2 linked regions of the Prochlorococcus marinus subsp. pastoris str. CCMP1986 genome follow. The protein of the gene in region 1 binds, or shares a complex with, the protein of each later gene. Links are inferred from orthologs where the notes say so. Each region holds a gene or a part of one and is shown on either strand. Other genes may lie near its edges.

Evidence for each region.
Region 2: the proteins of carB (region 1) and carA are in contact, whole or in part, in a solved structure (PDB 1KEE), measured with the Escherichia coli proteins. The link is inferred for Prochlorococcus marinus subsp. pastoris str. CCMP1986 from one-to-one orthologs.

Annotation. Positions count from the first base shown.
Region 1 is NC_005072.1:777,554-783,955, reverse strand. What follows is about bases 1,387-5,212. They hold carB (carbamoyl-phosphate synthase large subunit), read right to left. Parts: upstream 4,887-5,212; coding sequence 1,587-4,886; downstream 1,387-1,586. Other genes in these bases: TX50_RS04415 (DUF3318 domain-containing protein), read left to right, coding at 4,995-5,212; TX50_RS04425 (DUF6447 family protein), read left to right, coding at 1,387-1,580. Also shown: TX50_RS04430 (ABC transporter ATP-binding protein), read left to right, coding at 1-1,332; more of TX50_RS04425, read left to right, coding at 1,362-1,386; more of TX50_RS04415, read left to right, coding at 5,213-5,633; rsfS (ribosome silencing factor), read left to right, coding at 5,623-5,967; TX50_RS04405 (CGLD27 family protein), read left to right, coding at 5,977-6,402. UniProt on the Escherichia coli protein: Large subunit of the glutamine-dependent carbamoyl phosphate synthetase (CPSase).
Region 2 is NC_005072.1:907,101-911,230, forward strand. What follows is about bases 1,289-4,130. They hold carA (glutamine-hydrolyzing carbamoyl-phosphate synthase small subunit), read right to left. Parts: upstream 3,360-4,130; coding sequence 2,217-3,359; downstream 1,289-2,216. Other genes in these bases: rlmB (23S rRNA (guanosine(2251)-2'-O)-methyltransferase RlmB), read right to left, coding at 1,289-1,383; TX50_RS05055 (ribonuclease III domain-containing protein), read right to left, coding at 1,396-1,788; TX50_RS09300 (STAS domain-containing protein), read right to left, coding at 1,785-2,177; trpD (anthranilate phosphoribosyltransferase), read right to left, coding at 3,372-4,130. In the rest of the region: more of rlmB, read right to left, coding at 97-1,288. UniProt on the Escherichia coli protein: Small subunit of the glutamine-dependent carbamoyl phosphate synthetase (CPSase).

The sequences.
Region 1 (6,402 bases):
TATAAAACATTTCAAGATACATTACCATGCTTGTTGCAATTATTAGCAGTAATTATCTATATGTTTTATTTAGACTGGTCGTTGACAATATCAACATTTATTTTAGCTCCAATAATTGTTTTATCAGTAAATAACTTTGGGAAAAGAGTTTTAATAGCATCTGAAAAAAGTCAAGAATCAACAAGCGATTTAGCCAGTTTAATAGGAGAATCTATAAACGGAATTTCGACAATAAGATCATTTGCAGCAGAAAATTGGATTACAGGTAGATTCAATACAAAATTGAGAAGTAATAAACAAGCAAAATATAAGACACTTAAATTACTTGCTATCCAACATCCAATAGTAGGTTTTATTGAAGCTTTTGGAATATTGGCAATATTAGGTTTAGGAGCATTAAGAATTAACCTAGGTCTTTTAAATAGCGAAGAATTTAGCAGTTTTTTTGCTGCAATATTAATGCTTATAGACCCAATTAGTCACATTAGTACAAACTTTAATGAATATAAGCAAGCAGAGGCTTCATTAAAAAGATTAAAAAAAATAAATATGCAACCCATGGAAAAAGATGAGCAAAATTTAGAAAAAATAACAAGAATAAATGGGAAGATCGAATTCAATCATGTTAGTTTTGAATATAAAAAGGATAATGAAGTTTTACAAGATATCACTTTAAAAATTTCAAAAGGACAGGTAATTGCATTTGTAGGATCATCAGGAGCTGGGAAAAGCACAATGATGTCTTTGATATTAAAATTCATAAACCCTAAATTAGGGGACATATATATAGATGACAAAAACATAAGATCTATAAGCTCAATAGATATAAGATCAAATATTGCCTTAGTACAACAACAACCTTTTTTATTTTCTGGAAGAATAATTGATGTAATAAAAATGGGAAGGGACTTTAGTGAAGACGATGTAATTAAGTCTGCCAAGATTGCAAATGCTCATGAATTTATTCTTAAACTCCCAAGTAAATACGAAACAAACATAAACGAAAGAGGATCTAACTTTTCAGGAGGTCAGATTCAAAGATTAGCAATAGCTCGCGCGATATTAGGTAACCCATCTATTCTTTTATTAGATGAGGCTACTAGTGCATTAGATTCAGATTCAGAAGCAGAAGTTCAAAAAGGCCTAAATCAAGCAATGAATAACAGAACAGTTATAATTGTTGCTCACAGATTATCCACTACCCAAGGAGCAGATAAAATAGTTGTTTTTGATAAAGGTAAAATTGTAGATAGTGGAAAACATATAGATTTGTTCAATAAAGATGGGATTTATAAAGAATTATGTGAAAAACAGTTGATAAAGGTTACTTGATTGTATTTAATTTAATAAAAGATAAAATCATGTCTGAAAAAAACATTGAAAATAAAAATCCAGTCCTAACTTTTGAGGGAGGGGAATATAATCTTAATGATTTAACTAGTGAAACAAAAGAACTAATTAAAGGATTACAAATAGCTGAAACTCAGCTGAAAATGCATGAAGACACATTTAAATTGTTATCCATTGGTAGAAACTCCCTAACAAACCAATTAAGAGAGAATCTTAAAAATTATGAATAAATTCTATTAATTATGAATTTCCTGAAGTGATAAAGTATCAATTTTATTTAGCCGTAATGATTTAATTGCCTGCAAAGCTGCTTTTGCTCCAGGAATAGTAGTGAAAGTGGGAATATTATATTCTAAGGATGCTCTTCTGAGATAAGCATCATCATGGAGAGCCTGCGATCCAACTGGAGTATTGATAACTAATTGTATAAGACCAGAACGAATTGAATCTTCAATGTTAGGTCTTCCTTCATGAACCTTTAAAACTTCATCAACTTCAATTCCCAAATTAAATAAATATTTAGCAGTACCCTTAGTCGCAACTAATTTAAAACCTAAAACTATTAGTTCTCTTGCTATATACTCTAATTTATCTTTATCTAAATCATTAGTAGATAAAAAAGCAACACCCTCAGAAGGGACGCCATTTCCAGCAGCCAATTCAGATTTTGCATATGCCAGGCCAAAATTATCGGCCAATCCCATTACTTCACCTGTTGAACGCATCTCAGGGCCAAGTAAAGCATCAGATCCAGGAAACCTTTTGAAAGGTAAAACAGCTTCCTTAACCGCTTGATATTTAGGTATTAGTTCCTTAGTAAAATTTATATCTTTTAAAGAGGATCCTTGCATTAATTGAGTCGCCAATTTCGCAACAGGTTTACCGATAGCTTTAGAAACAAAAGGTATAGTTCTTGATGCTCGTGGATTAGCCTCAAGAATAAATAATTGATTTTCTTCATTACTATGATTTCTAATTGCAAATTGTAGATTAATTAAGCCAACAACATTTAATCTATTTGCAATTAATTTTGTCCACTTTTTAACAGTTTCTATTGTTTCTTGGGATAAAGAAATTGAAGGTAGGCAACAAGCAGAATCACCAGAATGGATTCCTGCAGGTTCAACATGCTCCATAAGACCTGCGATAACAACCGAACCGGTTTTATCACATAACGCATCAACATCAATTTCTATTGCATTACTTAAATATTGATCCAAAAGAATCGGATGATCTGGTGAAACTTTAACGGCCTCTTTTATATATCGAGATAAATCATTTTTATCTTTAACTATTTCCATAGCTCTTCCACCTAAGACATAAGAGGGCCTTACGACTAAAGGGAATCCTATATTATTTGCAACTAACATTGCCTCTTTTTCATTACGTGCTATTCCATTGAGCGGTTGTCTTATATTTAATTCTTCAAGAATCTTTGTGAATTCTTCTCTATCTTCAGCTATGTCAATTGAATGAGGAGATGTTCCAAGAATTTTTGATTTACATTTAATACCTTCATAAGACTCCAACCAATTGGATAAAGGCAAAGACAACTTAAGAGGTGTCTGTCCTCCAAATTGAACTATCAATCCATATGGATTTTCAGCTTCAATTATATTGAGAACATCTTCCAAAGTAACAGGCTCAAAATATAAAATATCGCTTGTATCATAATCGGTTGAAACAGTTTCAGGATTGCTATTAACCATTATCGTTTGATAACCATTACTTGAAGCTTGATACGAGGCATGACAGCAACAATAATCAAATTCAATACCTTGGCCAATTCTATTAGGTCCACCTCCCAATATCATAATTTTTTTTAAATGCTTATGATTATCGGCAGAAATTTCATTATCATTTATATTTAAATTATTGTGTAAAAAAGCTTCTTCATAGCTTGAATAATGGTAAGGAGTTTCAGATGAAAATTCAGCTGAGCAAGTATCCACAGTTTTGTAAAGTGGCAAAACTTTCAATTTTTTTCGATAATTTCTCACTTCAAAAAATTCAGAGTTAGTTAATTTTGCAATCTGTTGATCTGAAAAGCCCAATTGCTTTGCATTTAACATTAAATCTCTATCAATTCGAGTAAGTTCATTCCCTTTTAAAAATTCATTCTGAAAATTAAAAATATTTCGTAACTTCTCAATAAACCACAAATCTATATTCGTTATTTCATTAATATATGAATTAGTCTTACCAGATTCCATTGCTTTTTTAACTATTAATATTCTTTCAGCAGTTGGGTTTTGTAAATTATTCTTTAAATCATTATCGTTGTTAAAATCTTCAATAGAATCACACTCCCAACCGAAAATACCAATTTCTAAAGATCTCAAAGCTTTTTGAAAAGATTCTTCAAAAGATCGGCCAATTGCCATTGATTCTCCAACAGATTTCATTGATGTATTTAAAATATTTGAGGAACCTTTAAACTTTTCAAAAGCAAATCTTGGTACCTTTGTTACAACGTAATCAATTGAGGGTTCAAAGCATGCAGGCGTTTTTTTAGTAATATCATTAATAATTTCATCAAGTGTGTACCCAACAGATAATAAAGCCGCAATCTTAGCTATGGGGAAGCCTGTAGCTTTACTAGCTAATGCAGAGGATCTACTTACCCTTGGGTTCATCTCAATAACTATTACATCACCATTTTTTGGATTTACCGCAAATTGTATATTACTTCCTCCTGTTTCAACACCTACCTCTCTTATTATTTTTAAAGATAAATCTCTAAGTCTTTGATATTCTCTGTCAGTTAACGTTTGAGCAGGTGCCACTGTAATTGAGTCCCCAGTGTGGACACCCATAGGATCCAAATTTTCAATACTGCAAATTATAACAACATTATCAGCTGTATCTCTCATAACTTCTAATTCAAACTCTTTCCAACCTATTAAAGATTTTTCAATTAAGATTTGATTACTTGGACTCTCATCTAAACCAGATTTGCAAAGATCATTAAATTCTTCAAGGTTGTATGCTATACCTCCTCCAACTCCACCTAAAGTAAAAGCTGGTCTTATGATTAACGGGTAAGAATTTATTTGCTTAGATACTTCTCTAGCTTCGAATAAATCAGAAGCAATCCCCGAAGGACATACATTTACATTAATATTTTCCATCGATTCTTTGAATAGTTTTCTATCTTCAGCCTTGTTAATAGCTTTTAAATCAGCTCCTATCAATTCAACATTATTATTTGTCAAAAAATCAGATTCAGATAGTTTTACAGCCAGATTCAAGGCAGTCTGACCACCCATTGTAGGAAGAATCGCATCAGGTTTTTCCTTTAAAATTATTTGAGAAACTATTTCTGGAGTCAAAGGTTCAATATAGGTTTTATTTGCAATTTCAGGATCAGTCATTATTGAAGCTGGATTAGAATTAACTAAAACAATTTCATATCCAGCTTTTCTTAAAGCTTTACAAGCTTGAGTACCTGAATAATCAAATTCACATGCTTGTCCTATAACAATTGGACCTGAACCAAGAATTAGGATTCTTTTAAGATCACCTCTTTGAGGCATAATTAGAAAAATTCATTTATTTAATGCTACTTACAAATCATCAGTTGTTAATCAAGTTACTTGAAAAGCAACATTTGTTTCTATAGTATTGATAATAAAACATAATTTATGAGCGAACTTCAGCGACTTAAAAGTTTGTTGCCTCCAGAGAATGAAAGTTGGGTTTTTATTGAAGCTGCCGCCGCCATTGATCCTCCATTGATTGCTTTAGAGGAAATTGGTCGTGACGAAGTTGAAATTCAAATAGATTTAGAAGAATGGGATAATTATGCGATTGATCATAGAAATTTATTGTTTTGGCATGAAGTAGGAAAGATTCAAAATGATGCAATTCCACGGGACGGATGGGAAATGGCAGCTTTAGCAATAGGCCTTGGTGGAGCGATAGGTGAACTATGGGTACAAGATGGATTACTTTTAATACTTGCTCTTGGCTTATCAGGTTTTGCAGGATATAGACTTTACATAAAAAATAATTCTGAGAAAAGATTACAAGATGCTATTTTTGCAGATGAAAGAGCCATAGACCTTGCCTGTAGATTTGGGTATAGTATCCCAAATGCTTATAAAAGCCTTGGCGGGGCTTTAAAAGAGCTAATAGAAAAAACTAGAAAAAAGAAAAAAAGAATAATATTTGAAGACAGATTAGAAGCATTAAGAAAAAGTGCTGAAAAAGCTAGGTCAGAATTATCACAACAAGAGGGTTCAGACAAATCAGTTTCAAGTGAAAACGTTTATGGACAATAAATTGTTAGTTTTAATGGCTGCCAAAGCCTGTGATATAAAAAAGGCCCAAGAGATAAAATTGATTAAAATTGACAAAGTTTCATACATTAGTGAGTGGATACTTATTGCTGAAGGCTTATCAGATGTTCAAGTTAGATCAATTACTAATTCTGTTGAGATAGAACTTAGAGAAAAAGCAAAGATTGAACCAATTAGAAAAGAGGGAGTTAGCGAAGCAAAATGGGCCCTACTTGATTATGGTGATTTAATAGTAAATATTTTTCAACCCGAAATAAGAAAGTTCTACGACCTTGAATCATTTTGGAGTAATGGAGATGACCTCAATTTTCCATAATAAATATTGATGAATCAATTTAACTGCCCAGTTCCAAAAGATCAACAGCCTACAAATGAATTTATCGAATTATCAAAATCTAAAATATTTACTTGGCCAAAATCAAAGAAAGCTTTTTCATTTATTTTACTAAAGTTTTGGATCGGAACATTTTTTATATTTGTTGTAATTTCTTCAGGGAGTGTATATTTTGAAACTTCTACATTAAGGTACATTTTATTAAGCTTTTTTAGTAGTTTATCATTGCCATTTCTTTTCTCTATAAGGTTATATCTAGGTTGGAATCATATATTCAAAAGATTAACTTCTGAAAAAGTGGAATATGAAGAATCAGGATGGTATGACGGACAAATATGGATCAAACCAATTAAATTAAGAGAAAAAGAATCGTTAATAGCATCACTAGAAGTAAAACCAATTTTAAAAAATTTAATT
Region 2 (4,130 bases), 130 kb from region 1 along the record:
TGTTAAATTCTATACAATTTCTTACTATTTATTCAAGTAATTTTGATTAATTAAATAAATATATATCGAAATAATGATATTTACTAGATAATTAAATTAATTATTTGATAGATAACACAAGGAAATAGCAGCGGCTACGGATGCATTCAAGCTGGAAGTTTTACCTTTAAGAGGAATTTTAAGTAAATAATCACATTTTTTTTGGACTAGCAAAGAGATTCCTTTATTTTCTGCTCCAACTATTACAACAACAGGAGCTTTTTCCTTAAATTCTGAAATGGGAACTTGACCATCTCCAGACAAACCAATAATGATAAACCCCTTTTTCTTTAATTCATCAATAGCTCTATTTAGATTTACTACTCTGCTTACAGGTATATGCTCTAGTGCTCCAGCCGCAACTTTTGCAACAGTTCCAGTTAAACCTGCAGATCTTCTTTGTGGAACAATAATACCTTTGCAATCAAAAGCTTCTGCTGATCTAATAATTGCACCAAAGTTGTGAGGATCTGTCACGCCATCCAATGCAACAATAATAGGATTAGAGGATTTACTTTTCGATATATCAATTAATTTTTCTAAAGATATTGACTCGGTAGAAGCATGTTGTAAAGCAACACCTTGATGAACGGCTCCGGATGTTAGTTGTGAGAGTCTAGACCAAGGCACCTCTTCTATTAAAACACCTTTTGACTTAAGGTCTTTTAATAATAGGTAAAATTTTTCTGAAGAAAAAATTTCAGAAGTACACCAAATTCTATTGATTGGTCTTTCACTATTTAAAGCAGCAAAAACAGAATGCTTACCCCAAATCCAGTCTTCATAATTTCTTTCATTTGGACTCAATTGAAATTTTTTTGAACTGTTTTCAGAATAATTTTCAGTTTGTTGAGCGTTAGAGGAAAATCTCGTTTGTGATTGATTAAAACTATTTCTAGGTTTTTCTTTTGATTTCAAGTAGCTGTATTCGTTACTTTTAATAGCGCCTTTTCTTTCGTAATCGTCTCTTCTTTTAAAATCGTCTCTTCTATTAGAATCATCTCTTCTTTTAAAATTATCTCTTCTATTAAAATCGTATCTCCTATTTAAATCGTCTCGGCTTTTAAAATTATCTCTTCTTTTAGAATCATCTCGCCTTTTAAAATTATCTCTTCTATTAAAATCGTCTCTCCTATTTAAATCGTCTCTTCTATTAGAATTGTCTCTTTTATTAGAATTGTCTCTTCTATTAGAATTGTCTCTTCTATTAGAATTGTCTCTTCTATTAGAATCGTCTCTTGTATTTAAATCATTTCCTTTTTTAAAATTATTTTTTGATTGTGATCTTCTATTTTCTGTATCATTCCTTTTTGTTGAATAATTATTTTTAGTAAAGTTTTTCATAAATCTTATAGCTTATTTACACTCTAGGTATTCAAAAAATTTAGACAATCTTTTAGGGTCTTTTAGAAATAACCAACCAACTAAAGCTTCAAAACCTGTTGCTCTTGAATAGATAGCAGGATCTGAAGATTTTGGAAATCGCTTTGTTTTATTTCTAGCTCGTCTTATTAAATTAATTTCAAATGAATTTAATAAATGTTCAATTTCATCTAATGCTTTTGATTGAGCTTGAGCTTTTACTTCATTAACAACTGAAAGATGAAGATCTCTTGATTTTAATGGAATATGAATATGGCGTAATCTTTGATGTAACTCCCAGACAGAATCCCCTAGCCAAGCAAGTTGAATAACACCTATCTCATCAGGAGAACCATCAGGAGCAAGATTTTGTATCCAATAATTCAATGCTTCAAATAGACCAAGGCTTCTTGAAGAGTAGCTTTCAAATTAAGAAAGTCTGCTAATCTTACTAGTTTTATAGTTTGAGCAACTCTAGAATTTCCAACTACAGAAAACCTTAGTTTAAGTTTTTTGCATTCCTTGGAAGTTTGAACAAGGGCACCTAAACCGGATGAATCAAGGAAATCTATTTTACTTAAATCAATTACAAATGAAAGAACTTCTTTTTTAAGGGTATTGGTAATAAAAGTTTTAAATTGTTTTTCAGAAAATGCGTCTAATTGCCCTTTTAAAGTAAAAACAATTATATTTGCCTTTATTTCAATGTTGCCTCTTAAAGAAACAGTTAACTTTTGGAAATCTTCTATGGTTAAATCCCTCCCAAAAAAATTAATTTACTAAATGTAATTATCAAATCAAAAAGAATCAATATGTCAACATCTTTCTAACATTAGAGAAACAAATTTTTCAAATAAATAATCTGAATCATGAGGCCCAGGACTTGCTTCTGGATGATATTGAACACTAAATATAGGCTTATTTATAAGTTTCAATCCGGCAACAGTTTTATCATTAAGATTCAAGTGGGTTATTTCAACTAATTCAGTGGACAAAGAATTTGGATCTATAGCAAAACCATGATTCTGACTTGTAATTTCAATATTATTATTATTCATGCCACAAGGATGATTTAATCCACGATGTCCAAAAGGTAATTTATAAGTTTTTCCGCCTAATGCCAAACCAAATATTTGATGACCGAGGCAGATCCCAAACATAGGAATTTTCCCATAATTAATTAGTAATTTAGCTAAATTAATTCCATCAAGTACAGATGAAGGATCCCCTGGACCATTTGAGAAAAATATTCCATCAGGATCATGACTTAAAACATCTTCAAAAGAAGAATTTGAAGGCAAAACCAAAATTTCACATCCATGTGAAGCTAATCTATTGAGAATTGATTTTTTAATACCAAAATCAATCGCAACAACTCTGAATTTATTTATATTTTTGTGGATTTTTTCTCTTACATCAAAATCAGTCATTGTAGTTGCTTTAAAAATATAATTTTTCTTTGTTGAAACATCTTTGGCCAAATTCAAACCTTGCATATTGGGAGTATTAGAAATAATTTCAAGACAACTATCTAAATCATTTTTTTCACTAGTGATAACTCCATTCATGGAACCATTCGATCTTAAAATTTTAACAAGAGCTCTTGTATCAATTCCATAAAGTCCAATAATATTTTTTTCAATTAGCCACTGATTAAAGTTTAATTTAGATCTCCAATTACTATTATTATTTGAAAAATTACGCACAATAATACCTCTGACAGAATTATCTGATTCTGAATCTTCGAAATTAATTCCTGTATTTCCAATCTCAGGATAAGTAAATGTAATGATCTGGCCAAAATAACTTGGGTCAGAGATTACTTCCTGATAACCAGTCATACCAGTATTAAAAACAATTTCACCAACAGTTGAACCCATCGCACCAAATGAATAACCAGTAAAAGTAATCCCATTACTCAAAACAAGTTTTGCATTTTTCTTAAAAAGATGATTCATTAATTAAATTTATTATGATTCAAGGTAGTTTTTCAAAAGTAAAAATTTATTCCAAGGCTCTGCTTTACTCATAGAGAACAAAGCTTTTTTAAATCCCTTTTCAATATCATCTTCAATTCCTGCAACCCAGAGTACTAATGCTGTATTTAAAGCGACTACATCCAAATGAGCCTTTTGACCTGAACCATTCAAAACAGATTTTAATATGTCTTCATAAGAGTCATCATTTGATACGATTAAATCTTTATTTGAAGTGTTTTGATAATTAAAGTCAGAGACATTTATTTTTGAATGTTTAAGCTCACCTTTATCTACAAATATTATTTTATTATCTCCTTCTAACGAAGCCTCATCTAGACCACCATAGCCATGAACAACGATTGCTCTATCCATTTCCATTCTGCTCAAAGCTGAAGCCATAGGATTAAGTAATTCATCAGAAGCAACCCCTAAAACTTGAGCATTAGGTCTTAAAGGATTTACTAATGGACCTAGTTGGTTAAAAACAGTTCTTATGCCAAGAGCCTTTCTCAAAGGAGCTAGTTTAATTAATGATTTATGCCAAACGGGAGCAAATAAGAAAGTTATCCCAATTTGATCTATTGAAGAAATAACCTTTTCTAAAGTGGAATTTAAATTAATCCCAAGATTTAACAAAACATCTGCCGAGCCAACTTTTCCACTAGCACTTTTATTTCCGTGTTTTGCAATATTTACACCACATGATGATGCGACAAAAGCAACAGCAGTAGAAATATTAAAAGTATTAGC